2 regions of the Arthrobacter sp. N1 genome follow, and region 1 is predicted to be linked to the other one. Evidence: riboswitches for the same ligand, from Rfam matches in the RefSeq annotation. Region 1 holds a riboswitch; the other holds the start of a gene.
The links. A riboswitch is a leader RNA that binds a small molecule or an ion and turns the genes downstream of it on or off. The one in region 1 is predicted to bind cyclic di-AMP.
Positions count from the first base shown of each region.

Region 2: linked by a shared signal. The riboswitch ahead of NVV32_RS02445 (NlpC/P60 family protein) and the one ahead of NVV32_RS09450 (NlpC/P60 family protein) in region 1 are both predicted to bind cyclic di-AMP.

Region 1 covers NZ_CP102608.1:2,059,490-2,074,726, forward strand. Annotated here, with positions in the region: gene smc (chromosome segregation protein SMC) at 1-2,335, opposite strand, end outside; gene NVV32_RS09435 (3-oxoacyl-ACP synthase III) at 2,592-3,617, shown strand; gene NVV32_RS09440 (alpha/beta fold hydrolase) at 3,611-6,382, shown strand; gene NVV32_RS09445 (NAD-dependent epimerase/dehydratase family protein) at 6,379-7,347, shown strand; gene NVV32_RS09450 (NlpC/P60 family protein) at 7,666-8,520, opposite strand; cyclic di-AMP (ydaO/yuaA leader) riboswitch at 8,523-8,699, opposite strand; gene mutM (bifunctional DNA-formamidopyrimidine glycosylase/DNA-(apurinic or apyrimidinic site) lyase) at 8,837-9,799, opposite strand; gene rnc (ribonuclease III) at 9,800-10,621, opposite strand; gene rpmF (50S ribosomal protein L32) at 10,700-10,903, opposite strand; gene NVV32_RS09470 (YceD family protein) at 10,906-11,472, opposite strand; gene NVV32_RS09475 (YdcF family protein) at 11,645-12,184, shown strand; gene coaD (pantetheine-phosphate adenylyltransferase) at 12,208-12,681, opposite strand; gene NVV32_RS09485 (aminotransferase class I/II-fold pyridoxal phosphate-dependent enzyme) at 12,749-13,993, shown strand; gene NVV32_RS09490 (spermidine synthase) at 13,990-14,844, shown strand; gene NVV32_RS09495 (hypothetical protein) at 14,990-15,237, shown strand, end outside.
Region 2 covers NZ_CP102608.1:510,754-525,990, reverse strand. Annotated here, with positions in the region: gene NVV32_RS02495 (amino acid ABC transporter substrate-binding protein) at 157-978, shown strand; gene NVV32_RS02490 (amino acid ABC transporter permease) at 1,034-1,693, shown strand; gene NVV32_RS02485 (amino acid ABC transporter ATP-binding protein) at 1,680-2,444, shown strand; gene fdhD (formate dehydrogenase accessory sulfurtransferase FdhD) at 2,559-3,386, opposite strand; gene NVV32_RS02475 (FdhF/YdeP family oxidoreductase) at 3,475-5,799, shown strand; gene NVV32_RS02470 (molybdopterin molybdotransferase MoeA) at 5,875-7,134, opposite strand; gene NVV32_RS02465 (DUF6457 domain-containing protein) at 7,131-7,415, opposite strand; gene mobA (molybdenum cofactor guanylyltransferase) at 7,432-8,037, opposite strand; gene NVV32_RS02455 (HNH endonuclease) at 8,034-8,531, opposite strand; gene NVV32_RS02450 (NlpC/P60 family protein) at 8,759-9,661, opposite strand; gene NVV32_RS02445 (NlpC/P60 family protein) at 9,685-10,551, opposite strand; cyclic di-AMP (ydaO/yuaA leader) riboswitch at 10,557-10,725, opposite strand; gene NVV32_RS02440 (metal-dependent transcriptional regulator) at 11,069-11,767, opposite strand; gene serC (phosphoserine transaminase) at 12,017-13,141, shown strand; gene NVV32_RS02430 (MFS transporter) at 13,254-14,531, opposite strand; gene NVV32_RS02425 (DUF3027 domain-containing protein) at 14,566-15,237, opposite strand, start outside.

The DNA.
Region 1 (15,237 bases):
CCACCGGCTGCCGCTGCAGGTCCTCCAGCCGCTGGGCCGCCTCCCGGAGCCGTGCCTCCTCACGCTCGAGGTCGGCCTCGGCCGCACGGACGAGCGCGGTCAGGCGGTCCCCCTCACCGGAGGCGGAGCGGACGGCGGCGTTCAGCTGACCCAGCTTCTCCGCGACGGCGGCCATCCGCGCGTCCGACTCGTGCAGCCGCTCGAGAGCGGCGTCGACGCGCTGCTGGGCCTCCTGCTGCGTGCTCCGCGCCGCGGACAGGCGGAAGCGCAGCCTCTCGGCCTCGGCGATGACCCGTGCGAGCCCCTGCTCGGTCTCCTCGGCGGCAGCGCGCAGTTCCACATAGCCTGCGGCTCCGGGTGTCCCTCCCCGGGCCGTGTGCTCGGAGAGGACGTCGCCCTCGAGGGTCACGGCGACGTCGGCGAGCCCCTCCCTGACAGCCACTCCGGCGGCCTCGAGGTCCTGCACCACGAGCACGCCGCGCAGCAGGTGCCCCAGTGCGGAGTGGAGGGCCGGCGGCACCTCGACGACGTCGAGTGCCGCGACGCCGGCGGGAGGCACCTCCGGGCCCGTCGTCGCGTCCGGTCGCGGCGGGCGCGCTCCCGACCGGGTGGCACCCCCGGATCCGGGCGCGACGACGAGCGACACCTGGCCGGCGTCGTCGTCCTTCATCAGGGTGAGTGCACGCAGGGCCGTGTCGAGGCTCCCGACAGTGACCGCGTCCGCCGCGCCGGAGAGCGCCGCGACCACCGCCTTCTCGAAGCCGGGCGCCACCTGGAGGAATTCGCCGAGCGGCCGGTGCACGTCATCGAGGCCGGCCGCGAGGAGCGCGCCCGACCCGTCGCGCTGCCGCAGACCCTCGCGCTGCGCCTCGAGACGCGCAGCGAGAGCCCCACGTCCGCGCTCCGCGGTGCGCTCCTGATCGACCAGCACCTCGAGCTCGCGGGCGGCGGTATCGAGGACGGCGGAGGCCTCCTCGTACTCGGCGTCGAGCCCCTCCTCCCCCTCCTCCTCACCGGCGACCTGGCCCTCCAGGGCGGTGAAGTCGCGTTCGGCGGTGCGGCGGCGTTCTTCCGCCCCGGCAATGGACGCACGCAGGCGTCCGAGTTCCGCGACGGCCGACTCGACCCGGGACCGCGCGGCTCCGACCGTCCCCGCGAGCCGGGCGTCGCCTTCCCGGCGATCCGCGGCAGCCCTCAGGAGCCGCGCGAGCCGTGCATCCTCGGCGGCGGAGGCGTCTTCGGCAGCGCGCCGGGCAGCGAGCGTCTCCTCGAGCGCGCGCCCCAGGTCGACCACCTCGGACTCCAGGGCGGACACCTCCGCGCGGAGGCGTTCGGCCTGGCGGTCGAGCTGGTCCGGATCGCGCCCGGTGTCGGAGTCCGCGCCGCCCTGGCCCAGCAGATGACCGCGGTCCTCGGCGCGTGCGGCGAGGGCGGCGAGCTTCTCGCGCGCACTCGAGAGTGCGTACCAGGTCTCGCGCGCCCGGTTGAGGGCGGGCACGGCGGCGGCGGCCGCCTGCTCGAGGGTGGCCTGGCGCTGCCGACCGGCCGCGAGCTGCACCTCGACCTCCTCGCGGCGTGCCTGCAGAGCCGCCTCCGCGGCGACGTCGCGCTCGAAGCCGGACCGCAGGGTCACGAGCTCGTCGGCGAGCAGGCGGGACCGTGCGTCGCGGACGGCGAACTGCACCTGCTGGGCCCGCCTGGCCACCTCCGCCTGCTTGCCGAGGGGGGTCAGTTGACGCCGGAGCTCCCCCGTGAGATCCGTCAGCCGGGCGAGATTGGCCTGCATGGCGTCCAGCTTGCGCACGGTCTTCTCGCGACGCCTCCGGTGCTTGAGGATCCCGGCAGCCTCCTCGATGAAGCCGCGCCGGTCCTCCGGGGTGGCGTGCAGGACGCGGTCCAGCTGCCCCTGCCCCACGATCACGTGCATCTCACGGCCCAACCCGGAGTCGGAGAGGAGCTCCTGGATGTCGAGGAGGCGGCAGTTCTTGCCGTTGATCGCGTACTCGGATCCGCCGGCACGGAAGAGCGTGCGGGAGATGGTGACCTCGGCGTACTCGATGGGCAGGGCGCCGTCCGCGTTGTCGATCGTGAGCGAGACCTGGGCCCGGCCGAGGGGCGCGCGGCCCGAGGTGCCGGCGAAGATCACGTCCTCCATCTTGCCGCCGCGCAGGGTCTTGGCCCCCTGCTCCCCCATCACCCAGGCCAGCGCGTCGACGACGTTCGACTTGCCGGAACCGTTCGGCCCGACGACGGCGGTGACGCCCGGCTCGAAGTCGAAGGTGGTCGCCGAAGCGAAAGACTTGAACCCTCGCACGGTTAGACTCTTCAGATGCACGGTGTCAGGATCTCCAGGTGGGGTAGGACTTCCCCAATCTACTGGACCACACCGACCGTGCGCGGTATTGGGCGGACCAGAGGGCACGGCATCGGGTGGACAAGAGGGCGCGCTCCCGGAATCCCGAGTGACCCGCCCAGGTATTAAGAAGTAGGCTTACAAAAGTTTCAGCAGTATCCAGAGGCGTCCAGGCCGATCCACCCGTGGGTCCTTCACGGCCATTCACCGGCGCTGACCAGTTGACGAGGCAGGAAATTTGACCGGTAACGCGACGTTTCGACATGAAAACACGGCCTTGCTCGCCGTCACGAGTGTGGAGGCGCCGGTAGTCGTCAGTTCCGCAGAGTTCGACGAACGGCTGGCACCCAGCCTCAAGAGGCTTCGGCTCTCCAAGCGGCTCCTCGAGCGCGTGGCAGGTGTCACCGAGCGGCGCTGGTGGTCCCCGGGGTCCGACTTCGACGATGCCGCCATCGAGGCCGGCGCCAAAGCGATGGCCGAGGCGGGGATCGAGCCGGGCGACGTCGGGCTCCTCATCAACACCTCGGTAACCCGCCGGAACCTCGAGCCCTCGGTGGCCGTGAAGATCCACCATTCCCTGGGCCTGCCGTCCTCCGCGATGAACTTCGACCTCGCCAACGCCTGCCTCGGTTTCGTCAACGGCATGACGCTGGCGGCCAACATGATCGACTCCGGCCAGATCAAGTACGCCCTGATCGTCGCCGGCGAGGACGCCCAGCGGACCCAGGAGGCGACCTTCAACCGCCTCAACCGCGCGGACTCGACCCGCGAGGACTTCCTCGCCGAGTTCGCCACGCTCACCCTCGGCTCCGGCGCCGCCGCCGCGGTGATCGGCCCGGCGGACCTCCACCCGGGCTCCCACCGGATCCTCGGCGGGGTGTCCCGCGCGGGGACCCAGCACCACGAGCTGTGCATCGGTGGCATCGACGGCATGTACACCGACACCAAGGGACTGCTCGACGGCGGGCTGGAGCTCGTCGTCACGGCGTGGCACGAAGCCCAGACGGACGGCTGGAACTGGGACGGCATGGACCGCTACGTCACGCACCAGGTCTCCAACTCCTACACGAACGCCATCATCAAGGCCGTCGACCTGGAGCGCGAACGGGTGCCCATCACCTTCCCGCACTGGGGCAACGTGGGCCCGGCGTCGCTGCCGATGACCCTCGCCCAGGAGGCGCAGTCGCTCAGTCCCGGCGATCGCGTGCTGTGCCTCGGCGTGGGCTCCGGCCTCAACACGTCGATGATGGAGATTGCGTGGTAGCACTCCCCGGCGTCGATCCCTCGTGGTCGGCGTATCTCGACGTGCCCTCGACCAGCGGGGCGGACGCCCCCGGGACACACCACCGCTGGCACTACCTCGACAACGGCGCGGGTGCCGACGGCGCTCCCGTCCGCGGGACACTGCTCTGCGTCCACGGCAACCCCACCTGGTCCTACCTCTGGCGCACCTACCTGGCGGCCGGGCTCGGGGAGGGCTGGCGCGTCGTCGCCGTCGACCAGCTCGACATGGGGTACTCCGCCCGCACCGGCGTCTTCCGCCGCCTCGAGCACCGCATCACCGATCTCGAGGACTTCGTCGCGGCGCTCGGCCTGCACGGTCCCGTCGTGACGGTGGGGCACGACTGGGGTGGCGTCGTCAGCCTCGGCTACGCCGAACGCAACCGCGCGGACCTCGTCGGCGTGATCCTGACCAACACCGCCATCCACCAGGATCCGGCCCGCTCCATCCCCGCTCCCCTGCGGCTGGCACTGGCGCCGGGCGTCCACGGCCTGGGCACGCGGACCACCACGGCCTTCCTCGACGTGACCCTGGCCCTGGCCCGGCCCGCGCTGGACCCGTCGGTGCGCCGCGCGTTCCGCGCGCCCTACCGCACGCCGGACGATCGTCGGGGCATTGCGAATTTCGTCTCCGACATACCCGCGGATCCGTCGCATCCGAGCCACGCCGCACTGACCACCACCGCCGAGGGCATCCGGACGCTCGACGTCCCGGTGCTGATGATGTGGGGCCCGCACGATCCCGTCTTCTCCGACACGTACCTCGAGGACCTCGCCCAGCGGCTGCCCCAGGCGGACATCCACCGCTTCGAGCACGCGAGCCACCTCGTGCAGGAGGACGCGGACACGGCAACCACCGCCATGCAGTGGCTCGCCGCGCGCTCCGTCGCGGTGCCGACCGGCGACGCGGAGACCACCGCATCCGCGCGCTCCGCCGGGCAGGACGAACGCCCGGCCTTCTCGCCGCTCGGCCGGCGCCTCCGGGATCTGGCGTCGGGCCCGGACAGCGGGACGATAGCCGTGGCCGAGCTCACCCCGAGCGGAACCAGGACGCTGTCGTGGAAGGACCTCGACGACGACGTCGCCGCCGTGGCGGCCGGGCTCACGGCCCTGGGCTACGGACCGGGCAGCCGCGTCAGCCTCCTGGTCCCGCCGGGGATCGACCTCACGGTCCTCATCTACGCGTGCCTGCGGATCGGGGCGATCATCGTCGTCGCCGACGCCGGCCTCGGCGCGCGCGGCCTGAGCCGCGCCGTGCGCAGTTCAGCACCCGACGTCGTCATCGGGATCGAACGCGCCCTGCTCGCCGCGCGGGCCTTCCGCTGGCCGGGCCGCAGGATCAGCGCCACGTCCCTGACCGCGGCACGACGGCGGGCCCTGCGGGTCGATGCGTCGCTGGGCGACCTCAGGGCCGCGCGTGCGACGGCGGATGCCGGGGTGCAGCCCGAGCCGGACGCCGATGCCGCCATCCTCTTCACCTCGGGTTCCACGGGACCGGCGAAGGGGGTGGTCTACACGCACCGTCAGCTCTCGGCGATGCGGGACACCGTCGGCGCCACGCTCGGACTCGGCCCCGGAGCATCCCTCGTCGCGGGATTCGCGCCGTTCGCCCTCCTCGGCCCGGCGCTCGGCGCCACCTCCGTGACACCGGACATGGACGTCACCGCTCCCCGCACGCTGACGGCGCAGGCCCTCGCCGACGCAGCAGCGGCGATCGACGCGACCGTCGTGTTCGCCTCCCCCGCGGCGCTCAGGAACGTCCTCGCCTCTTCGGATGCCCTGTCGGAGGACGGCCGGACCGCGCTCGGGCGCATCTCGCTGCTGCTCTCGGCCGGAGCCCCCATCCCCGTGCCGCTGCTGGAGGAGGTCCAGGCCCTGGTCCCGGCCGCCGCCCTCCACACGCCGTACGGCATGACGGAATCCCTGCTCGTCGCCGACACCGATCTCGGCGGCATCCGGCGGGCTGCCGCTGCGGCGGCCGCCGGGCTCGACGGCGCAGGGAACGGTGTCTGCGTGGGCCGTCCCGTGCACGGAGCGGTCATCGCCATCAGTCCGCTGGCCCCGTCCGGTCCGGACGTCCAGGACCACGGGCACGGCGCCCGACCACACCGGCCCGCTCCGGGCGCGGCGACCGGTGAGCCCACCACGGCCCCCGGTGTCACCGGCGAGATCCTCGTCGACGCGCCGCACGTGAAGGACCGCTACTTCCGGCTGTGGAGGACACAGCAGGACTCCGTGCGGACGCACCCGTGGCACCGCACGGGGGACGTGGGCCACCTCGACGCCGAGGGCAGGCTCTGGGTCGAGGGCCGCCTGGGCCACGTCATCACCTCCGCTGCGGGGATCCTCACGCCCGTCGGCCTGGAGCAGGCCTTGGAGATGCTGGGCGACGTCCGCCTCGCCGCCGTCGTCGGCGTCGGGCCGGCCGGCACGCAGGCCGTCGTCGCCGTCCTCGAGACAGCAGCGTCCCGAAGCGCGGCAGCAGCGTCCGGGCGACCGGTCCGACGGCGGGCCGGAGCGTCCGCTTCGTCCCTGCTGCGGAGACCGGACCAGCGGGCCCGACTGGCCGCCCCCGATCTGGCGGCCGCGGCGCGCGAGGTGGCCCGGGAGCGCGGAGTGGACCTGGCCGCCGTCGTCGAGGTTCCTGCCCTGCCGGTGGACATCCGCCACAATGCCAAGATCGACCGCGCACGCGTGGCCGCCTGGAGCGGCCGGTTCCTCTCGGGCGGCCGGGCAGGGTCCCTGTGACGGTCCTCGTCACGGGGGCCAGCGGCATGCTCGGCCGCGCGGTGGCGCAGCAGGTGCTGTCCACCGGGCGGGAGGTGCGCTGCTTCCAGCGGCGCCCAGCGGGGATCGCCGGGACCCAGGAGGTCCTCGGCTCCGTCGATGATCCCGCAGCCGTAGCCCGCGCGGTGGCCGGCTGCTCGTCGGTCATCCACCTCGCCGCAAAGGTCTCCTTCGCAGGTCCCGCTGCCGAGTTCCACCGGATCAACGTCGAGGGGACGCGCCTCCTCCTGAACGCGGCGGAGCAGGCCGGCGTCACCGACGTCGTCCAGGTCTCCTCACCCTCCGTGGCGCATGACGGCACATCGCTGGTCGGCGCACCGGCAGGCCCCGCCGATCCTGCGCATGCGCGGGGTCACTATGCGCGGAGCAAGGCCGCCGCCGAGCTGCTGGCGCTCGGCCGCAGCACCCGTGGCTTCCGGGTTGCGGCGGTCCGTCCCCACATCGTCTGGGGTCCCGGGGACACGCAGCTCGTGGAGCGCGTGATGGAGCGGGCACGCGCCGGCCGCCTCCCGCTGCTCGACGCCGGCACCGCCCTCATCGACACGACCTACGTGGACAACGCGGCGGCTGCGATCGTGGCGTGCCTGGTCCGGATGGACCGCGCCGCGGGACTGTCACTCGTGGTCACGAACGGCGAACCCCGGCCCATCGCCGAGCTCCTGGCCGGTATCTGCCGCGCGGGAGGCGTGACCCCACCGACCCGGAGTGTGCCCGGATCGCTCGCCCGGGGAGCGGGAGCCGTGATCGAGCGCTTCTGGACCGCCCTCGAGCGGTCCGGGGAGCCACCCATGACGCGCTTCCTGGCGGAGCAGCTCTCGACCGCGCACTGGTTCGACCAGCGGCACACCAGGGCGGTCCTCGACTGGCGTCCGGCGGTCGGCATCGACGAGGGGTTCGAGCGGCTCGCCCGCCACTACTCGACCTGACACCGGCCTGCAGACCGCCTGCCCCCGCTGGCTTCGCGCACTCCTGTCCCACCCGCCCGGTCGTCCGGCAGCCGGACCGACCTCCATCACGCCGAGCACGCGCCGTCGTCCGCGGCCGGAGCCTGCGGAGCCTGCCCCGTGCTCGACGTGCACGGCGCTCCCGACCGCTCGGACATGGTGCCGGCCGGCGTCGGAACGGGGGTACGACGAAGGGCGGGATGCTGTGCATCCCGCCCTTCGTCAGGCGTCACTGCTGGAGCTCGACCCCACTCCTTCGGCTCGCAGCGTGACCGCGGACCGGGTGGGCCGACCGATCGATCAGCGGGTGTAGTAGCCGTCCACCGACATGACGGACACGGGGTGCACCTGCGTGCCCTGCGACGGGTTCAGTGCGCTGATCATCTGGCCGTTGCCGAGATAGATACCGACGTGGCTCCCACCGTTCTGGCTCACCAGGTCACCCGGCTGGGGGTTGCCGGTGGGGCGCAGGGCGGCGAACTGGGACCACGTGGTGCGCGGGAGGTTGATGCCGTTCTGCGCGTAGACCCACTGGACGAAGCCCGAGCAGTCCCAGCCACCGAAGGCCGTGCCGCCGTAGACGTAGCCCGATCCCTCTCCCTGCATGGCCGTTCCGACGATGCCGGTGGCGCCGATCGACGAGGACTGGAGGCTGTAGGTCGGCGCGTCATCGACAGGGGCGGCGACGGGCGCGGCTACGGGAGCGGCGACGGGCGCTGCTGCGGGAGCGGCGACGATCGAGGCGGACTGCACCGAGTACTGCTGCTGGGGAGCGGCGGATCCGCCGAGTGCGATGGACTGGCCCGGGTAGATGACCGAGGCGTAGCCCAGGCCGTTCGCCGAGAACAGGGTGTCCAGGCTGACGCCGTGGGCCGCGGCGATGCTGCCGAGGGTGTCACCGGACTGGACGGTGTAGGTACCGGCTGCGGCGGGGGTGGCCACGACCTGCTGGACGGGAACCGACTGGACGCTGATCTCGCCGGAAGCGCTGGCGGGCAGTGCCGCGCCGAGCATGAGGCCGGAGGCCGCGACGACGACGGCGGCGGGCTTGCCGGCGATCGAGGCGCTCGCGGAGACGGCCCGTGAGGCGGTGACGAGGGGGTTGACACGCGTGGGGACTGCCCGGTGGCGTGCGATATGGCTCTTCTTGGACATGCTGATGCCTTTCCCAATGCCTACGAAGTTAGCTGTCGGGTTCGGATGGGACATCCGGACGTGGTGTTCGTGCACCACCGCCCCAGAGCTGGTGCACGCGCGTCTTGACCCCTAGGACCCGTGAGTGGGTCCGCTATCGGTTCCCCCGCCCCTGTCGATGTGTGTAGCGAACGGTCCGTCCTCATCGACAGGGTTAGGCAGAGAGAGGAGGGGCGCCCCTCCGTGGTGGAGCGGGCGCGGGTTCAACGGTACGCGGTGATCCCCGACTTGTCACGTTTGGATCACGGACGGCCGGATGCCGCTGTCCCGGCGCTGCTCAGGGTCTCGCGTTCCGCGGCCGGGGCTGGCAGACGGGGCAGAAGAAGGAGGACCTGTTCATGAAATGCTCCCGCCGGATCAACGTGGTCCGTCCCTCTGCAGCACACCTGCGGCACGGCCGGCCTGAACGCCCGTAGGCCTCGAGATCGCGGGCGAAGTAGCCCGATGCACCGTTGACGTTGACGTAGAGGGAGTCGAAGCTCGTCCCCCCAGCGGCAAGGGCACGGGTCATCACCTCGGTGGCGGCGTCCACGATGCGCCGAGTGTCGGGTCGGCGCATCGTCTCCGTGGGCCGCGCGTAGTGGAGGCGCGCAGCCCACAGCGCCTCGTCGGCGTAGATGTTCCCGATCCCCGAGACGAGTCCCTGGTCGAGCAGGGCACGCTTCAACCCCGTGCGACGGCGGCGCAGGCGCTGGTGGAACTCCTCGAAGGAGAATGCCGGATCGAGGGGGTCGCGGGCGATGTGCGCGGCCTGGTGGGGCACGAGCGCGGTGTCGCTTCCCCCCAGCCCACCGGGGTGACCGTCCGGTGTCGGCTCGAAGCCCGTGACGAACATCCCGCCGAAGATCCGCTGGTCGACGAAACGCAGATCCGTGGGCAGGGCGGAGCCGTCCTCCCCCGTCGCCCGCGACAGGGCCAGGCGAACCTTCAGGTGCTTCTCCGGGGGCGCCGCTGCGTCCTCGATGAGCAGCTGCCCGCTCATGCCGAGGTGAGCCATCAGCGCCAGCGGCGGGGCGGCGTCATCCGCCGCCGGATCCTCGAGGACCATCCAGAGGAACTTCCCGCGCCGCACCACATCGGTGATGCGCGCGCCGGTGACGTCGCCGACGAAATCCTCGACCCCGTTGACATGACGACGCAGGGATCGTGGATCGAGGACGTCGACCTTCTCGACCGCCCGCCCGGTGACCCAGCGGGACAGTCCCCGCCGGACCACCTCCACCTCGGGGAGTTCAGGCACTCATGCTCCGTCGTCGGAGTCTGAGCGCTCGGGGAGCCCCGCGTGGTCGGTGTGCCTCCGCGCGCCGCCGGAGCGACCGGTCACGACACCTGCAGGACGCACGTCGACGTCGCCGGCTCCCGTGACGGTCGCAGGCACGTCCTGAACGTCGGCGAGGAGCTTCCACGAAGCAGCCGCAGCCGCCTGCTCGGCCTCCTTCTTCGAGTGCCCACCACCCGCGCCGTACTCCACCCCGCCGATGACGAGACGCGCGGTGAAGGTGCGCGCATGGTCGGGACCCGTCCCGTCGACCTGGTAGTCGATGGCGCCGAGCCGCCTGCCCGCTGCCGTCTCCTGGATCCGGGTCTTCCAGTCCGTCCCCTCACCGAGCACGGCGGAGTCCCGCAGGAGGGGACCGATGAGGCGCATGACCATGGCGCGGGCGGTCTCGATGCCGTGGCTCAGGTACGCGGCGCCGATCACGGCCTCCATGGTGTCGGCGAGGATGGAGGCCTTGTCCCGCCCGTTGGTCAGCTTCTCCCCCTGGCCGAGCAGCACGTAGCTGCCGAGGTCCAGTGCCCTGGCGACGCCGGCGAGCGCCCTGGTGCTGACCACGGCGGACCGTCGCTTCGCCAGTTCACCCTCGGACAGATCCGGGTTGTCCCTGTACAGCGCGTCCGTCACCGAGAGGCCGAGCACCGAGTCACCGAGGAACTCGAGGCGCTCGTTGGTGGGGATGCCGCCCTTCTCGTACGCGTAGGACCTGTGCGTCAGGGCAAGACGAAGCGTCTCGGTGTCGATAGTGACACCGAGACGCTTCGAGAGTTCTTCTGTATTCTTCACGACCGCATCAGCTGATCACGCGTCGGACCGGCGTTTTCCGCCGCTGCGCGGAGCACGGCAGCGGAAGGTGCACCGATGTCAGACGTCGGCTACCTTGCGGCCCTTGTACTCGAGGAACAGCGGGGTGCCGGCCGAGTCGGTGACAACCTTGGCCTGGTGGGCGAGGCTGTAGGTGACGCGACCGTTCTCGAGGGTCTTGACCAGCCTGGGGGCGGTTGCCTTCCACTGGGACCGGCGTGCACGGGTATTCGCGCGGGACATCTTCCGTTTCGGGACAGCCACGGCTAACTCTCTTCCTTCTCGTCTGACTCTGACTTGGGTGCCGCATCGTTCTCGGCGGCAGTGCCCGCCAGCCCTGCGAGGGCTGACCAGCGGGGATCCAGTACTTCGTGGTGGTGGTCCGGATCGTCGTTCAGCCGTGCTCCGCACTCGGAACACAGGCCCTGACAATCCTCCCGGCACACCGGCTGGAATGGCAGCGAAGTGACCACCGCATCCCTCAGCACGGGCTCCAGATCGACGGAATCGCTCTCCACCCGGTGCTGTTCTTCGTCCTCTTCCACCGACAGCGACGCAGAGTCGCTGTAGAAGAAGAGTTCCTGGAGGTCCACGTCGCGGTCGAACCGCAATGGCTCCAGGCAACGGCCGCACTCGCCGGTCACCTCGACGTTTGCCGTTCCCGACACCAGGATTCCCTCGTGGACCGATTCGAACCGCAGGTCCAGCTCCATGTCGGAGCCCTCCTGCACGCCGATCAGCGCCACGCCGAAATCCTTGGGTGCCGGAACATGTTCTTCGATGGTCCGCATGCTCCCCGGACTGCGTCCGAGATCCTTGACACTGAATGTCAGGGGCGAACTGAGATCGCTGCTAATGGTGACTCCTGTAGAACATATGACCGACGTACCATCCTAGCCCGATGGGACCGGCAGGCCCAAAACGCGGCCGTACGTCTACCCTCGGAGGGTGACCAGCCCTTCCATCCCTCCGCATCCTGCTGGGACACCGGATGGCCTCCCGCGGGTGCTCCGCCGGACTCTGCACTTCAGCACGGTGCTGCTCGTCCTGTGGCTCCTCACAGCCTACGAGCTCTTCTACAACCCGCCTCTCGCCGAGACGGGTCGCGCAGATGCGGTGTTCGTGCTGGCGGGTGCTTCGGACGAGCGCCTCGCGGTGGGACAGGATCTCGTCGACACGGGCGCCGCACCCCTCCTCGTGCTGTCGTCGACGGGCCTGCCGGGCAACACGCAGGCGGACGCCCTGTGTGGAGCGGAGACCCGGAGGACCACGTGTTTCCGCCCGGATCCGCTGACCACCCGCGGCGAAGCACGATCCATCAGCGACATGTCCCGGGATCGCGGCTGGGACGACATCATCGTCGTCACCTCGACGTACCATGTGACGCGCTCACACCTCAACATCTCCCAGTGTTCGAAAGCCACGGTCACCATGGCTGCATCGCACCCTGATCTCGGTCCAGGGCAGTGGATCGCGAGATTCACCGAGGAGAGCATCGCACTCGCTACGTCCGTCCTCCGTCCGGTCTGCGCCAACCGGGTCTGACAGACCGCGCCGGCGAACGGCCCTCAGACCCGGTCGACGAGGCGTCGGAGGACGGCGTCGGGCACGAACGGACGGATGTCGCCCCCCAGTGCGGCCACCTCCTTCAGCAGGGTGGAAGAGACGTGGGCGAAGTCGGTGCCCGTCGGCAGGAAGACGGTCTCGACATCGGCCAGGTGCCGGTTCATCGTCGCCATAGGCAGCTCGTAGTCGAAGTCGAGGCTCGAGCGAAGGCCCTTCACGAGCGCCGTCGCTCCGTTCTCGCGGCAGAAGTCCGCCAGGAGGCCGGCGCCCATGGGGACCACGCGGATGTTCGGCAGGTGCGCGAGGCTGTCGACGCAGAACGCGATGCGCTCCTCGCCGGAGAAGCGGTAGTTCTTGGCGTAATTGGTCGACACCGCGACGAGCACCTCGTCGAACAGGCTCGCTGCACGCCCGATGACCTCGATGTGTCCGTTGTGGAGGGGGTCGAAGGATCCGGGGCAGACGGCGCGGCTCATGCCTCCACGGTACCGAGTCCCGCTCCCGGGTCCACCCCTCGGCCGCCGTCACCGGGATACTGGTGGCATGAGCACCGATGCCGAGCGAACCTCTCCGCACCTCCCCACCACCCGCCCGGCCGCCCCGTGGGCGAGAACCGCTGCCGGCGCGAACCTGCTCGGCGGGGACGGAGAGCTCGGGATCACCATCTTCGAGGAGGTCACCGCCCTCGCGCAGAAGCACGCGGCGATCAACCTCGGGCAGGGCTTCCCCGACGAGGACGGGCCGCGGGAGATCCTCGACGCCGCGAGGTCGGCCATCGCCGACGGGGCCAACCAGTACGCTCCCGGACAGGGCATCGCCGTGCTGCGTGACGCCATCGCCGCCCATCAGGAGCGCTTCTACGGGCTCACCGTCGATCCCCGGACCGAGGTGATCGTGAGCACCGGCGCCACGGAATCCATCGCCGCGGCCATTCTCGCCTTCGCCGGGCCGGGCGACGAGGTGCTGACCTTCGAGCCCTTCTACGATTCCTACGGCGCCGTGATCGGCCTCTCCGGAGCCACCCATACGACAGCTCCCCTGCTGGCGCCGGACTTCCAGCCGGATGCCGCCTCGCTCGCGGCGGCCTTCACGGACCGCACGAGGATCGTCGTCGTCAACAACCCGCACAATCCCACCGGAAGCGTCTTCCGGCGGGAGGCACTGGAGACGATCGTCCGGCTGGCGGAGCGGCACGGTGCCATCATCGTCACCGACGAGGTGTACGAGCACCTCCGCTTCGGCCCCGAGCACATCCCGATCGCCACGCTCCCCGGAGCGGCGTCGCGCACCCTGACCATCTCTTCGGCAGGCAAGACCTTCTCCGTGACGGGATGGAAGGTCGGGTGGCTCAGCGGGCCGGCGGAACTCGTGGCTCAGGTGCGCACCGTCAAGACGTTCCTCACCTATACCTCCGGCACTCCCTTCCAGAGTGCGGTGGCTTTGGGCCTCGGCCTGCCCGACGAGTTCTTCGACTCCGTGGCGGCCACCCTCCGGCGGAAGCGCGACCTCCTGGGCGAGGGACTCCGCGCCGCGGGATTCGAGGTGTTCGAGCCCGAGGGGACGTTCTTCACGACGGTCGACGCGTCCCCCCTCGGTATCGACGACGCGACGGCCCTCGCCCGCAGGTTGCCCTCGCTCATCGGCGTGGCCGCCATACCGGTGGCGATGTTCTGCCACGAGGACGGCGCCGCCCGGACGAGGTCGCTCCTCCGCTTCGCCTTCTGCAAGCGCTTCGACGTGATCGAGGAGGGCGCCCGGCGCCTGGCCACCCTCCGGGACCGCGTATGAACGTCCCGGATGCCACGGCCGGCCACGACGGCCCGAAGGCCGCCGACGGCGACGACGAATTCGACGTGCCGACCCGCTGGCTCCCCGTCGCGGGTGCGTACGCGGAGATCGACGAGGACGCCTACATCGACGGCGCACTGATCCTCAGCATCGGTGGCGCCCAGCAGTCCCACGTCGACGTCGCGCACCCGGGCCGTGTCTTCTACGAGTACCTCCAGCGCATCGCCCACGTGATCGACCTGCTCGGAGCACCCGGCGCACCCTTGAGGGTGCTCCACCTCGGCGCGGGGGCACTCACCCTGGTCCGCTACGTCCACGCGACGCGACCCGGGTCCGCGCAGGTCGCCGTCGACCTCGATGCCGAGCTGATCGACTTCGTCCTCGCGGAGATGCCGCTCGCGGACGGTACCGGCTGCGACATCGTGATCGGCGACGCCGCCGATGTCGTGCTGGAGGAGGCCGACGGATCCTTCGACGCCGTCGTCCTGGACATCTTCGCCGGATCGGACGCCCCGGCCCACCTCACCTCGCCGGACTTCGCGGCCCACCTCCTGCGCGTCTGTGCACCGGACGGCGTGGTGCTCGTCAACGTGGGCGACGATCCGCCGCTCGCCTTCGCCCGGGCGCAGAGCCGGCAGCTGTCCTCCCTCGCGGAATCGACGGCGGTCCTCACCGAGGCCGGGATGGTGGACGGCAGCTCGGCGGGCAACGTCGTCGTGGCAGCCCGTCCCGCTCCCTGGCCCGCGTCATGGACCGCCGCGCTGCTCGCGGCCGGCCCGCACCCCGCCGCGGTCCTGGTCGGACCGGCGAGGGAGGCGTTCGACGCCGGGGAGCCGCGTCCCGCGCGGTAGCCCTCGATCAGCGCCTGCGGTCCCGGGCGGTCGCCCTCCTGTCAAGGAAGATCCGGTCCGGCAGCGACACCCTTTCCGTCACTAGCCTGAAAGAGCTTGAGCAGCCGGGCGCGAGGGACCGTCCCACCCTGGGGAGACCGGAGCCATGCGGCACACGCTGAGCATCACCATCAAGCTGGACATCGACTTCCGATGGGCGCGTATCGACGTCCGCGGCTGCCTCACGCGGGGCAGCTGCCGCGCGCTCGTACCGATCGTCGACCGCAGCTTCCGCATCCTGCAGGAGCCGAACGTCGTCATCGACCTGACGGGCGCCACGCACATCGATCGTGAGGGGGTGGACACCCTGCGGAACCTCGGCATCGTCGGCCCCACCGCGCATCCCCTGCTCAC
Region 2 (15,237 bases), 1.5 Mb from region 1:
ATACTTCGGAACAATAAGTGCGTGCCCCGGTGTTGACCCCAGTAGTGTTCGACTCCGGTCCCGGCCGGGTGGAGCGGACGTACGTAGGGTTCAAGCCTTCGTCGGTCCCCACCATTCCCTACCGCCGTGATCGCCTCACCAGATCGAAGGAATCCCATGAAGAACCGCCTGTCCGTCCTCGGCGCCACTGCAGCGCTCACCCTCGCCCTCGCAGGATGCGGCTCGTCGTCGACCCCTGCATCCGACGGCGGGGCGAGCGAGTCCGCCGCACCCTCCTCGCTGCAGGAGATCCAGGACTCCGGCGTCCTCACCGTCGGGACCGAGGGGACCTACCGGCCCTTCAGCTTCCATGAGGGCGGCAGCGGCGACCTCACGGGATACGACGTCGAGGTCATCACCGCCGTCGCGGAGAAGATGGGTGTGGAGGCTGAATTCCAGGAGACCCAGTGGGACGCGATCTTCGCGGGCCTCGAGGCGGGTCGCTTCGACGTCATCGCCAACCAGGTCTCCATCACGGACGAGCGCAAGGAGACCTACGACTTCTCCGAGCCCTACACGGTGAGCGCCGGCGTGATCGTCACGACCGCGGACAACGGCGACATCTCCTCCTTCGAGGACCTGGCCGGGAAGACCACGGCGCAGTCCCTGACGAGCAACTGGAACGACCTGGCGAAGGAGAGCGGCGCGAACGTGGAGCCCGTCGAAGGCTGGGCGCAGTCCATCACGCTCCTCGAGCAGGGCCGCGTGGATGCGACCATCAACGACGAGCTGACCTACCTGGACTACCAGAAGACCGACAGCAACGAGAACATCAAGATCGCGGCCACCACCGAGGAGACCTCGGAGAGCGCCGTGGCCGTCCGCAAGGGCAGCACCGAGCTCGTGGACGCGATCGATACCGCGCTCGAGGAGCTGCGCGCCGACGGCACGCTCGCCGAGATCTCGGAGAAGTACTTCGGCTCCGACGTCAGCGAGTGATGCCGGCGCACGGCCCGTGGCGGCGATCGTCAGCGCGACGCGGAGGGGCTGACTGATGGACTGGGAGCTGCTGCGCACGTCCTTCTGGCCCATGCTCTCCGGCGGACTGACGGGCACCATCCCGCTGTCCCTCGCCTCGTTCGCGCTCGGGCTGGCCCTGGCCCTCGTCGTCGCCCTCATGCGGATCAGCGGGCAACCCGTCCTCTCGGCGATCGCCCGTTTGTACGTCTCGGTCATCCGTGGCACGCCGCTGCTGGTTCAGCTGTTCGTGATCTTCTACGGCCTGCCGTCCATCGGCCTGACGATCAACCCCTGGCCGAGTGCCATCATCGCCTTCTCGCTGAACGTCGCAGGCTATGCGGCGGAGATCGTGCGTGCGGCGATCCTCTCGGTGCCGAAGGGCCAGTGGGAGGCCGGGCACACCATCGGGATGTCCCGGAACCTGACCCTGCGGCGGATCATCCTGCCGCAGGCCGCGCGGGTCTCCGTGCCGCCGCTGTCCAACACGTTCATCAGCCTCGTCAAGGACACCTCCCTGGCCTCGCTGATCCTCGTGACGGAGCTGTTCCGCGAAGCCCAGCAGATCGCCTCCTTCTCGCAGGAGTTCCTCCTGCTCTACATGGAGGCCGCAGCGATCTACTGGGTGTTCTGCCTCGTCCTGTCCAGCGGCCAGTCCGCCCTCGAGAAGAGATTGGACCGCTATGTCGCCCACTGATGCCCTGCTGACGGTCACCGGCCTGCAGAAGTCCTTCGGCGGCAACCAGGTGCTGAAATCCATCGACCTCGACCTGGCGGACGGGCAGGTGACAGCGCTCGTGGGACCGTCCGGGTCCGGCAAGACCACCGTGCTGCGGTGCCTCAACGGACTCGAGACGCCCGACGGCGGCACGGTCGCCTTCCGCGACGGGCCGTCGGTGGACTTCGGCGCGAAGGTGTCACGGAAGGAGGCCCTCTCGCTCCGCGATCGCAGTGCCATGGTCTTCCAGACCTACAACCTCTTCCCGCACATGACGGTGCTCGAGAACATCATCGAGGGTCCGGTCCGGGTACAGAAGCGTGCCCGCAAGGACGCCGTCGCGGACGCCGAACGGCTCCTGGACCGCGTGGGCCTCGCCGACAAGCGGAACGACCATCCCTTCAACCTGTCCGGCGGACAGCAGCAGCGCGTCGGGATCGTTCGCGCCCTCGCCCTGCAGCCGGACCTGCTGCTCTTCGACGAGCCGACGTCCGCCCTGGATCCGGAGCTGGTGGGTGAGGTGCTGACGGTCATCAAGGAGCTCGCGGAGGAGAAGTGGACCATGGTGATCGTGACGCACGAGCTGGCCTTCGCCCGCGAGGTCGCGGACGAGGTGGTGTTCATGGACGGCGGCGTCGTCGTCGAGCACGGCCATCCCGACCAGGTGCTCCGCACCCCGCGTGAGGAACGGACGCGGCGCTTCGTGCAGCGCCTGCTGAACCCGTTCTAGGCGGCCGAGGCCGGCCTCCCCGCGGCGGGGCCGGCCGGATCCCTGCGCGATGCCCTGCACGATGCCCTGCACCCGTCGGGCCGACACGGGCCCGTCGGGCGGCGGGCGGCCCGGTCAGGCCGAGATGCGCTCCGGGTGCGAGTAGCAGTTCAGCGACGTCCCGCGGCTGAAGCCCACGAGCGTCAGTCCGGCGTCGTCGGCCAGGTCCGCGGCGAGGGACGACGGCGCACTGACGGCAGCGAGCACCGGGATGCCCGCGAGCTGCGCCTTCTGGACGAGTTCGAAGGACGCCCGGCCCGAGACCTGCAGGACGGTGCCCCGCAGCGGCAGCATGCCTTCGCGGAGCGCCCAGCCCACCACCTTGTCGACGGCGTTGTGGCGTCCCACGTCCTCGCGCAGGCACAGGAGCTCGCCCTCGGCGGTGAAGAGTCCGGCGGCGTGCACGCCTCCGGTACGGTCGAACAGCTTCTGGTTCTCCCGCAGGCGGTCGGGCAGCGACGCGAGGATCCCGAGGTCCACGGGCGCGGTGTCCTCGTGCAGGTCGAACCGCGAGGACTTCCGGACGGCGTCGATCGACGCCGTCCCACAGATGCCGCAGGAGCTGGAGGTGTAGACATGGCGTTCCATCGCCGTGTCCGGGAGCTCCACGCCGGGACGCAGCTGCGCCTCGACCACGTTGAAGGTCTGCCGGCCGTCGTCGTCCACGCCCGCGCAGTACCGCAGGCTGGGCAGCTGGCCCGGCTCCCAGACCACGCCCTCGGAGACCAGGAAGCCGGCCACGAGGTCGAAGTCGTCCCCCGGGGTCCGCATGGTGACGGTGAAGGCGCTGCCCCCGAGTCTGATCTCCAGGGGTTCCTCCCCGGCGAGGACATCCTCGCGGCGACCGGTCGGTGCCCCGATGCGGAACTTCGTGATGCGGCGGCGCTGTGTGACCCGGTTCATTCGGCTCTCCTTACCTCGGCCCTATGATGAGGTTAGTTGACCCCAGACACCACATGGTGTGTCGACGACGACACGAGGATGTGCACACGTGGCAACAAAGGCCCCGAAGGACAATATCGACGAGTCCCAGCTGACCGTGGGAGCTCGGAAGACGCGGGCGGTGGGACTGCCCGCCGTCATCAACTCCCTCAAGATCTCGATGGACCAGATGGGGCCGGTGCGCAGCGCGCAGACCCTTCTCGCGGTGAACCAGGTCAAGGGCTTCGACTGCATGGGCTGCGCCTGGCCGGAGGGCGACAAGCGGCACACCGCCGAGTTCTGCGAGAACGGGGCCAAGGCCGTCGCCGAGGAGGCGACGCGCCGCACCGTCCCGCCGACGTTCTTCGCCGAGCACTCCGTCGAGGACCTCATGACGCGGGACGACTACTGGCTCGGCCAGCAGGGGCGCCTCACGCACCCCATGCTGCTCGACGACGGCGGCACCCACTACCGCGCCGTGTCCTGGGACGAGGCGAACCAGGTCATCGTCGACGAGCTCGCGGCGCTCGACAGCCCGGACGAGGCCGTCTTCTACACCTCCGGACGTACCTCGAACGAGGCAGCCTTCGTGTACCAGTTGCTGGTCCGCGGCATCGGTACCAACAACCTGCCCGACTGCTCGAACATGTGCCACGAATCCTCGGGCTCCGCGCTCAACGAGACGCTCGGCGTCGGCAAGGGCACGGTGTCCCTGCTGGACCTCGACACGGCGCCGCTGATCATCATCGCCGGGCAGAATCCCGGCACCAACCACCCCCGCATGCTCACGTCGCTGGAGAAGGCCAAGAAGAACGGCGGGGCGATCGTCGCGATCAATCCCCTCCCCGAAGCCGGCCTGATGCGCTTCGAGAACCCCCAGAACCCCATGGGGCTGCTCGGCACGCGCTTCGGCGGCGGCACGGCCCTGGCGGACGACTTCCTGCAGATCCGCATCGGCGGCGACCAGGCGCTGTTCCGTGGCCTCGGCAAGCACCTCCTCGAGCGCGAGGAGGCGACCGGCACGGTGTTCGACCATGCCTTCATCGCCGAGCACACGCTGGGGCTGGAGGACTACCTGACAAGCCTCCGGGAGACCAGCTGGGAGGAGATCACGACGGCGAGCGGCATCTCCAGGGCCGAGATCACGAAGGTCGGCGACCGCATGATCGCCTCACCCGGCACCATCGTCTGCTGGGCCATGGGCCTGACACAGCACAAGCACTCGGTGTCCACGCTGCGCGACGTCGTCAACGTGCTGCTGCTGCAGGGCAACGTCGGCAAGCCCGGAGCCGGGGTCTGCCCGGTCCGCGGCCACTCCAACGTACAGGGCGACCGCACCATGGGGATCTTCGAGCGCATGCCCGAGGCGTTCCACGACGCCCTCGACAAGCGCTTCCACTTCGCCTCCCCGCGCCGGCACGGGTTCGACACCGTGGCCGCGATCCGGGCGATGCGCGACGGCAAGGCACGGGTCTTCATGGGCATGGGCGGCAACTTCGTCCGGGCGACCCCGGACACCAACGTCACGGAACAGGCGCTGCGGAACACACGGCTCACCGTGCAGGTCTCCACCAAGCTGAACCGCTCGCACCTCGTGACCGGCACCCGGGCCCTCATCCTCCCGGCTCTCGGCCGCACGGACCGGGACACCCAGTCGGGTGGCGACCAGCGGGTCACCGTCGAGGACTCCATGAGTGCGGTCCATGCGTCGACGGGCCGCCTGAAGCCCTCGAGTTCCGAGATGCGGTCGGAGATCGCCATCGTCTGCGAGTTGGGCGACCGCCTGTTCGCCCGCGAGGACAGCCCGTTCCGCGACAACGCCCCGCAGCTGGACTGGCAGGCCGCGCAGGCCGACTACCGCGTCATCCGGCAGCACATCAGCGCCGTGGTGCCCGGCTTCGACGACTTCGAGGACCGCATCGACAAGCCCGGTGGCTTCGTGCTGCCGAACGGTCCCCGCGACAGCCGCACCTTCACCACCGCCACGGGCAAGGCCAACTTCACCGCGAACCTGCTGGAGTACCCGAAGGTACCCGCGGGCAGGCTCATCCTGCAGACGCTGCGCTCGCACGACCAGTACAACACCACGATCTACGGCAAGGACGACCGCTACCGCGGCATCCACAACGGGCGCCGCGTCGTGTTCCTGAGCCCACAGGACATCGCGGAGGCCGGGCTCGACGACGGCGACATGGTGCACCTCGTCTCCGAGTGGTCGGACGGCGTGGAACGGCGTGCGGAGGACTTCCGCGTGGTGGCCTACTCGACGCCGAAGGGGTGCGCGGCGGCGTACTATCCGGAGACGAACGTCCTCGTCCCGCTGGACTCGACCGCGGACATCAGCGGGACGCCGACGTCCAAATCCGTGATCATCCGGGTCGAGAAGGCCGCCTGACGGGCGGGTCGGACCGGGGCGGGCGGCCCCGGTCCGACCTCGTCCCGGCCTGACCGCCGCGGCCCCGGTCCGGCCTCAGGCCAGCCAGGGCAGGGACAGGGCGGGGACGGCGTCGCCCGCCGAGCAACCCTCCGCAGGCACCACGAGGACGCCGTCGGCCGCGGCGAGTCCGCGCAGCATGCCCGAGCGCTGGTGTGTGCTCGGCACCGCGCGGCCGCCCTCGAGCCGGTACGGCACGAGGCGGCTCCTGCCCCGCAGGGGTCCGAAGGCGTCGGCACTGGTCACCGTGACCGGCTCTTCCAGGGGCGAGCCCCGCAGGCCTGCGAGCAACGGTCCGGCCACGGTGAGCATGGCCATCATCGCGGCGAGCGGATTGCCCGGCAGCCCCACGAGGAAACGGCCGTCCGGCAGGCGTGCGAGGAGCGTCGGGTGGCCTGGACGCATCGCGATGCCGTCGATGATCAGCTCGGCGCCCAGCTCGGTGAGGGCACGGCGGATGTGGTCCGCGGAGGAGCTCCCGGTCCCACCGGTGGTGATGAGTACGTCCCCGGAAGCACGTGCGAGGGAGAACTCGTCGGTCGCCTCGGCGCTGATGGCGGCGATGACGTCGTCGAGGTCGTCCTTCGCGCGGCCCGCCACGTCGACATGGCCGCCCAGCATCGCGACGAAGCCGGGCAGCTGGGGCCCGAAGGTGTCGCGTACCTGTCCGGCGTGCGGCAGGCCGTGCTCGATGACCTCATCGCCCGTCATGAGCAGGGACACCCGCGGCGCCCGGAGCACCGCGAGCGTGTCATGCCCGCACACCGCGGCGAGGGCGATCTGCGCCGGGTTGAGGACCACCCCCGCGGGGATGGCCTCGGAGCCCGCCTCGGCCTCCTCCCCCGCCGGCCGGACGTGCTCGTACTGCGAGGGCTCGTCGGCACGCGCGGCCTCGTTGCGGTCCAGGACGTCACCGCGGATGGATCCATGCTCCGTGCGGAGGATACCCCGCGCGTTCTGCGGCACCACACCCCCCGTCAGGATGAAGGTCGCCTCGCCCGGCGCCAGGGACACCTCCCCGGAATCCGCGTGCGGTGCGGGCCTGCCGCGGGGGTGCTCCTCGGGAACCGCGTGGCTGACCAGCGTCCAGGGGGCGTCGCCGTTCACGGCCCAGCCGTCCATGGCGGAGGACGCGTAGTGCGGGATGGCCTGGAGCGCATGGACGGGTTCGGCCAGCGTCTGCCCGAGGGCGTCCGCGAGGGGGACCGTCTGGAACGGCAGCGGCATCCCGGCACCGTGCGCCAGGCGACGTGCCTCCGTCCAGTCGACGTCGTGTGCTCCGGCGGCCTCGCTCATGCGGTCCCGCCGTCGGCAGCCGCATCCGTGCAGAGCGAGTCGGCCACCGCCATCGCGGAGCTGATGGCCAGCTGCTCCTCGGCCTGCCCGCTCCCCACGGCCAGGCCTGCTGCGTACCCCACCACGAAGGTCGTCAACGGAGCTGCGGGACGGACCACGCCGTGGGCCGCCTTGCCGGCGAGCTCCAGGACGGCGTCGATGTCGACGTGCGTCCCCTCGATCTCGAACGCGGCGAGCAGCGTCTCCGTCCATTCCTGCAGCAGTCTCTGGCGATCGTCCATCAGCCCTCCGGGCGGTTCAGGGGACATCGACGCCCAGCGCTCGTGCATCACTCCAGGTGTCGACGTCGTGCGTCGTGCCCGGCGGAACCGGGACCGGTCTGGTCCTCACACTAGCAAGGAGGCTGCGCATCGAGAGATCCTGCGCAGTTCCGTACGCCAGCACGCCGTCGATCGCTGCCGCAAGGTCCGCGCTCCGGTAGACGGCGGCGAGCGGCTGGTCGCGGCCGCCGTCGAGCGCGACGAGGGAAGCTTGCCCGTCTTCTGCCCGTGCCTCGGCCAGCAGGATCGTGAGGAGGTCCGCGACCCTCGGCATGTCACACGCGACGACGACGCACCAGGGCGCTCGCGGCGCCCGCCACGAGGTGAAACCGGCCACGAGTCCCGCGGCCGGCCCCGCGAAGGGCGGATCCTCCCGGACGATGGTCGGCGCACCGGCCAGGGCACCGGGCTCCGTGTCCGGGCCGACGACGACCAGGTGGTCCGCGTCGACCAGCGCCGAGCAGGTGTGCTCGAGCAGGGTCCGGCCGCCCAGGAGCAGTCCGGCCTTCGCCACGCCGCCCAGGCGGGAGGACCTGCCGCCGGCGAGGACGATCGCGTCGAACCGCACGGGAGCGGGCGTCATGCGGCCCGCTGGGACAGGAACTCGTTCCACTGCGGGGCCGGCTTCTCCAGCTCGCGGATCTGCCACTGCGGCCCCCGCGGCGGGAGGGGGACGATCCGCAGGCTCCAGCCCAGGCTGGAGAGGGTCTTGTCACCCTTGGCGTTGTTGCAGGTGAGGCAGCAGGCCACGAGGTTCTCCCACGTGTCCTGGCCCCCGCGCGAGCGCGGCATCACGTGGTCTATCGTCGATGCCGGCCGCGCGCAGTAGGCGCAGAGGTGGTTGTCGCGACGGAGGACCCCCCGCCGCGTGGCCGAGACGTCGTACCGGTACGGGACCTTCACGTATCGGTTGAGCAGGATCACGGAGGGCCGTCCGAGGATCTCCGTGGGGCCCACGATCGGCTCGTCGTCCTCGGCCACCACGCTGGCCTTCCCTGTGAGCACGAGCACCAGCGCCCGGCGGAAGGTGACCACCGCCAGTGGTTCATACCCTGCATTCAGAACAAGAGTGCGCATGGCACGTTCCTCTTTGCTGACCTGTTCCCCGCAACCGGGTGCCATCCCGGGGTACGGGAGAAGAGCTTCGGATTGACACTGCAAGGGTAAGCCGGGCGCAGGACGGGGGCTAATCGGCGCCGATCGGGACGTGACGTGTCGCGAGCTGGTGGTCCCGGCAGTCCTGTGCCGGATGCACGGAAGGACCGGCGCGATGCGCCGGTCCTTCCGTCCTGCTCGGTGGCCGATCAGCCGCCGACGCGGATGTACACGCCGCCCGAGCCGAGCTCGGCGGGCGCGATCACCGTGGTGTTGCCGTTGAATCCGCCGTGGACGGCCTGACCGCCACCGATGTACACGGCGATGTGGGCCATGCCCATGCCGCCGTCGGCGTAGTAGATGAGGTCACCCGGGATGGCCTCGCCGGCACTGACCGTGCGGCCGAGGGACAGGTACCCGGCCGGCCAGCCGTGGAAGTTGATGCCGGCGGCGGCGAGGGCATTGCTCGCCAGGCGGGTGCAGTCCTGCATGACGCCGAGCTGGCCCTTCGCAGCTTCGGCGATGGTCGCGGCGACACCGGAGGACACCGCGGGTGCCGGAGCGGGGGCGGTGACGGGCGCCGGTGCAGGTGCAGGTGCCGCGACGGGAGCCGGGGCGACGGCGGGAGCGGCGACGGCCGCAGCCTGGGGAGCCTGCGCAACGGCCGCCGGGGCGGCGACGGCGGGGGCGGCGGGAGCTGCCGCGGTGACCGGTGCTGCCTCGACGACGGGTGCGGTCTCGACGACGGGGACGGCGACCTGCTCGACGACGGGAGCCACGACGACGGGGGCCTTCGGGGTCTTGACGACGGGCTTGGCCTTGACCTTGACCGGCGTCATGTTGAAGGACACGACGGACGAGTTCGAGGCGACGACGGCCGCGCGAACCGACGAGACCGAGACGTTGGAGGTGGCTACCTCACGCTGCGGCTGCAGGTCGGCGGCGTTGGCCGCGACACCGCTGGTGAGGACGAGGCCTGAGGCCGCGACGATGACGGCGGCCTGGCGGCCGATGCCGCCGGCGTTGGTGGTGACTGCTGCGGCGAGGGCGGAGAAGCCGGCAGTGGTCTGCGCTTCTGAGCGGTGGCGGGCGATCGTGGTGCGTGAAGTCATAAGGGATTCTCCGTGTGTGGTGATCAGCGGACGCGGACGAAGCTTGCGCCGGGAAGGTCTGACAGGTTGTGGATGTCGGTGTTCATGCCGTTGAGGCCACCGCTGATGACCTGGCCGTTGCCGACGTAGATCGCGACATGGCCGCCGGTGATGACGAGATCGCCCGCGGCGGGCGTGCCGACGACGTCACCGAACTGGAAGAACTGGCCCGGGGCCAGGTCTCCGACGGACTTGCCGACGGAGCGCAGGGCGGTCTCGACCATGGCGGTGCAGTCCTGCGCGACGCCGATCTGACCGTAGGCGGAGGCCACGAGTCCGGCGGCGACACCGGATGCCGGAGCGGGCTGCTCCACGGGGGCTGCGGGCGCCGGAGCGGCAGGAGCAGGTGCGGCGGCTGCAGGCGCTGCGGCGACCGGGGCGCTGGGCGCGGCGACCGGCGCGGCGACGGCGGCCACGGGTGCTGCTGCGACCGTAACCTCCACAGCGGGAACGACCGGTGCTGGTGCCTCGACGGCGGCGACGGGTGCGGGGGCCGCGACGACGGGATCGGGGGCTTCCTCGACGACGGGGGCTTCCTCGATGGGCTCGGGGGCGGGGGTGACCTCGACGGCGACCCGCTCGAACGTGACCTTCGCCGTGGCCGGGACCGTGACCTCGGCGGAGACGACGCGGCTGATGGTCAGGGCTGCGGAGGACTGGACCTCACGGTCCGCGATGGTGACGCCGTGGGCCGGCAGGCCGGCCGTGAGGACCAGGCCCGAGGCGGCGACGATGACGGCTGCCTGGCGGCCGACGGAACCGGCGTTGGATGTGACTGCTGTCGACAGGGTGGTCAGCGGGCTGACCGTCTTGGGCGCGCGGTGGCGGCCCAGCGAAGAGCTGGTGGACACGGTGGATTGCCTCTCCCAACGCCTGCGAGGTGAGCTGTCGGATTCGGATGGGAGTCACCCGGCCGCTGCGTGAGCAAGCGACTTAACCCCAAGGATTTCTGTGCAGAAACCCGAAATTGGTTCCCCCGCCTCTGCCATGCGATGGTGCGGACGGACCTCCGGCAATGGCAGAGCTAGGCGATTTGCAGGAGGGTGCCGGATCTAGAGCGAATTTGGCACGAGATGAAGGCTACAACAGAAAGCACCCTATGTCACGTTCCGGTCACGGAACGGTATGTTCTTGGTGACGGCGACCATCCGAGGCCCGCCCGGGCGCGAAGAAACCGCCGTGCCGGCGCCGTGACGGTCCGGGGCCAAGCACCGTCAGGGACCCGCGGTGGAGCCGTCAGGGACCCGCGGTGGAGCCGTCAGGGACCCGCGGTGGAGCCGTCAGGGACCGGTGGTGGAGCCGTCAGGGACCGGTGGTGGAGCCGTCAGGGACCGGTGGTGGAGCCGTCAGGGACCGGTGGTGGAGCCGTCAGGCGGCGACGGACACGAAGACGTGCGACGCGACCTCGGGGGGCAGCTCGAGGGCTCCCTCGACGCCCGGGACACGCACGGAGACGTACCCGCCCACGGACTCCAGCGCGAGGTCCGCACCGGGGCGCAATCCGCCCTCGTCCAGCTGGGTGAGGAGTTCGGGATCGACCTGGATGGGCTCGGCGAGACGGACGAGCGTCACCCGCTTGTCGGGTGAGTAGGTACCCATGGCCGAGAGCAGGGTGACGACGCCGTCCGTGAACAGCTCCGACCGGATGCCGCCGATGGCCTCGAGACCGGGGATCGGATTGCCGTAGGGCGACTCCGAGGGCTGGCCGAGCAGTTCGTACAGCCGCCGCTCGACACGCTCGCTCATGACATGCTCCCAGCGGCAGGCCTCGTCATGGACGTACGCCCAGTCGAGGCCGATCACGTCGCTGAGCAGGCGCTCGGCCAGGCGGTGCTTCCGCATCACGCCGGTGGCCCGGTGCCGCCCGAGTTCGGTGAGTTCGAGGTGGCGGTCACCGGAGACGACCACGAGGCCGTCTCGCTCCATCCGCCCGATGGTCTGGGAGACGGTCGGACCGGAGTGGCGCAGCCGTTCGGCGATCCTCGCACGGAGCGCCACGATGTTCTCCTCCTCGAGCTCGAGAATGGTCCGCAGATACATCTCGGTGGTGTCGATGAGGTCCGTCATGCGGGTCAGCTCCTTGGTGCGGTGCGGGTGCGCGGCTGGAATGCCTCACGCGGGTGGGGCACCGCGGCCGCCACAGCCGGTTCCGCCCCATGCCTCCCAAGGTTAACCCATGCGACCGCTCCGGGGATTCCCGCCGAGGGGGTCGCCGGCGGGCGCGGAGGGGCCCCGGGCATCCGTTCACAAATGGAGGGCAACCCGCTGCTGGGGCAGAATGAGGGCGATACCCCCGCCGATCAGCTGGAGCACCCCATGAGCGAAGCGCCCCGCATCCCCGACCACCTCCTGCCCGCCGACGGCCGCTTCGGTGCCGGTCCGTCGAAGGTGCGGAGCGGCCAGATCGATGCGCTCGTCGCCGCCGGACCAACGCTCCTCGGCACCTCGCACCGCCAGGCGCCGGTGCGCGACCTGGTCGGGCGTGTGCGCGAAGGACTGTCCTCCTTCTTCGGCGCCCCGGACGGCTACGAGGTGGTCCTCGGCGTCGGCGGTTCGACGGCGTTCTGGGACGTGGCGACGTTCGGCCTGGTCGACGCGAGGGCGCAGCACCTCTCCTTCGGGGAATTCGGGTCGAAGTTCGCCTCGGCCACCACCCGGGCACCGTTCCTGCAGGAATCGAGTGTCATCACGTCCGCGCCGGGCAGCCGTCCCGATCCCGTGGCCGAGGCCGGCGTGGACACCTACGCGTGGCCGCAGAACGAGACCTCCACGGGCGTGGCCGCACCCGTCCGCCGGGTGGCGGGAGCGGACGACGGCGCACTCGTGGTCGTCGACGCCACGTCCGCGGCCGGGGGGCTCGACGTCGACGTCTCGCAGGCGGACGTCTACTACTTCGCCCCGCAGAAGAACTTCGCCTCGGACGGCGGACTCTGGCTCGGGCTCTTCTCCCCCGCCGCCCTGGAGCGCGCCGCACGCATCGCGGCGGGCGACCGCTGGGTCCCGGACTTCCTGAACCTGCAGACGGCCATCGACAACTCGCGGCTGAACCAGACGTACAACACGCCGTCCCTCTCGACCCTCGTGACGCTCGACGCCCAGGTGGCGTGGCTGAACGGCCAGGGCGGCCTGCCCTTCGCTGCGGCCCGCACCGCGGACTCAGCCGGCCGGCTCTACGCCTGGGCGGAGGCCTCCCCGATCGCCGAGCCCTATGTCGCCCGGGCCGAGGACCGCTCGAACGTCATCGTGACCGTGGACTTCGACGACGCGGTCGATGCGTCGAGGATCGCAGCGATCCTCCGCGCCAACGGCGTCGTCGACGTCGAGCCCTACCGGAAGCTGGGCCGGAACCAGCTGCGCATCGCCACCTTCGTCTCGATCGAGCCCGACGACGTCTCCGCGCTGATCGCGTGCATCGACCACGTCGTGGAGCACCTCCTCTAGACCGGCAGGACCGCCTCTCCAGCCGTCGTGGAGCACCTCCTCCGGACCGCCGGTGCCGCGCCTCCGGCAGCTGCCGGACGAAGCATGCAGGACACTGGCGGGAACTCTCCGCCTACGCCCCGGAGTCCGCAGCGCCCGCCTCGTGGTCGAGACGCAGGCGCCGGGGTGCCGAGCGGTCGTACCGCAACCGCACCTCGTGGTAGCGCCAGGCCCAGAAGATGCCCACCCCGGCGGCCAACAGGCCGGATGCAGCGGCCACGCCGAGGCTCCAGCGGGGCCCGAACATGTCGGACACCCAGCCGACCACGGGCGCCCCGAGCGGCGTGCCACCGAGGAAGATCGCGAAGTACAGGGCCATGACGCGCCCCCGCATGCCGGGGTCCGTGGTCGTCTGGACATAGGCGTTGGCACTGGTCATCAGGGTCAGCGCGAACAGTCCCACCGGCACCAGTGCCAGCCCGAAGAGCCAGAGGTTCGGGGCCAGGGCCGCCAGCACGCAGGCCAGGCCGAAGGCCGCAGAGGCCCCGAAGACGAACCTGAGCCGCGGCCGTTCCCGCCGGGCGGAGAGCAGGGCGCCGGCCACCGAACCGACGGCCATCACCGACGAGAGGACCCCGAACACACCGGCGTCCTGCCCGAATTCGGTCCTCGCCATCGCTGCGATGAACACGGCGAAATTGAGCCCGAAGGTGCCGACGATGAAGATCGCCAGCATCACGATCATCAGGTCCGGGCGGCGCCGCACATAACGGAAGCCCTCGCGGATCCGGCCCTTGCCGGGCGCCTGCCGCGGCTGGCTGTTGAGCTCGGAGGCGCGCATCACCAGGAGGACGTAGACCATCGCTCCGAACGTCAGGGCGTTGATCATGAAGACCCAGCCCGGTCCGACCCCCGCCGTGAGCAGCCCGGCGACGGCGGGGCCGATGAGGCGGGCGCCGTTGAAGGATGCGCTGTTGAGGGCGACGGCGTTCGGGAGGTAGTCGTCACGCACCAGGTCCGAGACGAACGCCTGCCGTGCGGGGGCGTCGAAGGCGGAGACGACGCCGAGCGCCAGCGCGAACGCGTACACGTGCCAGAGGACGGCGACGTCGAGGAGGACCATGAGGCCGAGCCCGATGCCGAGCAGCGCCATGGCGATCTGCGTGGTGGCGAGGAGCTTCCTGCGGTCGACGGTATCGGCGATCAGTCCGGCCCACGGCGCGATGACGAGCTGCGGCCCCAGCTGGAGGGCCATCACGATCCCGAGCGCCGAGGCGTTCTGCGGTGTGAGGATGTCGTAGACCAGCCAGTCCTGGGCGGTCCGCTGCATCCAGGTACCGATGTTGGAGATCAGCGCGCCGATGAACCAGAGCCTGTAGTTGTGGATGCCGAGCGAGCGGAAGGTGCTCATGCTCCTTCCTCCCCGCCCCGGCGACCCACGGCGGTCACTCGTCGTCGGGCTGTCCCGTGGAGGCGGCGGATCCGTCCTCCGTGGCCGAGGGTTCTCCGGCTGCGGTGTCGGTCGGTGCGGGTCCCACCCCGGAGACGACGTCGTCGTCCCCGCGCTGGGCCGACGGCGCAGGACCCGATGCACCAGGGGCCCCGCCCGCGGAATCCTCCGCTGCCCCGTCCGTACCGGCTACGCCCTCCAGCGGCGCCGCGTTGGGAGTTGCTCCCTCCGGCAGGCCGGCGTCATCCGTCGCGGAATCCTCCGGACGCACGCGCTCGGACCAGGGCAGCCACTCGGGCGCCAGGAGCGACGCCGCGGACGGCAGCAGGCCCACCTCGCACACGGTGACGTCCTTGCTCCTCGCCACGCGTGCCACACTCGCGTACCACTGCCACCCGCCGTATCCCGGCATGAACGCCTCGAAGCGGTGGGTGACGAGGCGCTCGCCCTCGATCACGGCGGACACGTGCCGGCCGATCTGGGACTCCGGGGCCACCTCGAGCACAGCCGCACGGGCACGCTCGACCGCGGCCTCGAGCACGGCGTCGGACTTCGGGATGCGACGAGATGCACGCGGCTTCTTCGGCGCCTCCACGGGCACCTGGAGGACGGCGTCGCCGTCGTCGGGCATCGTGGTGTCGCCGGCCGGGGCGTCGCCGCCGGCGGT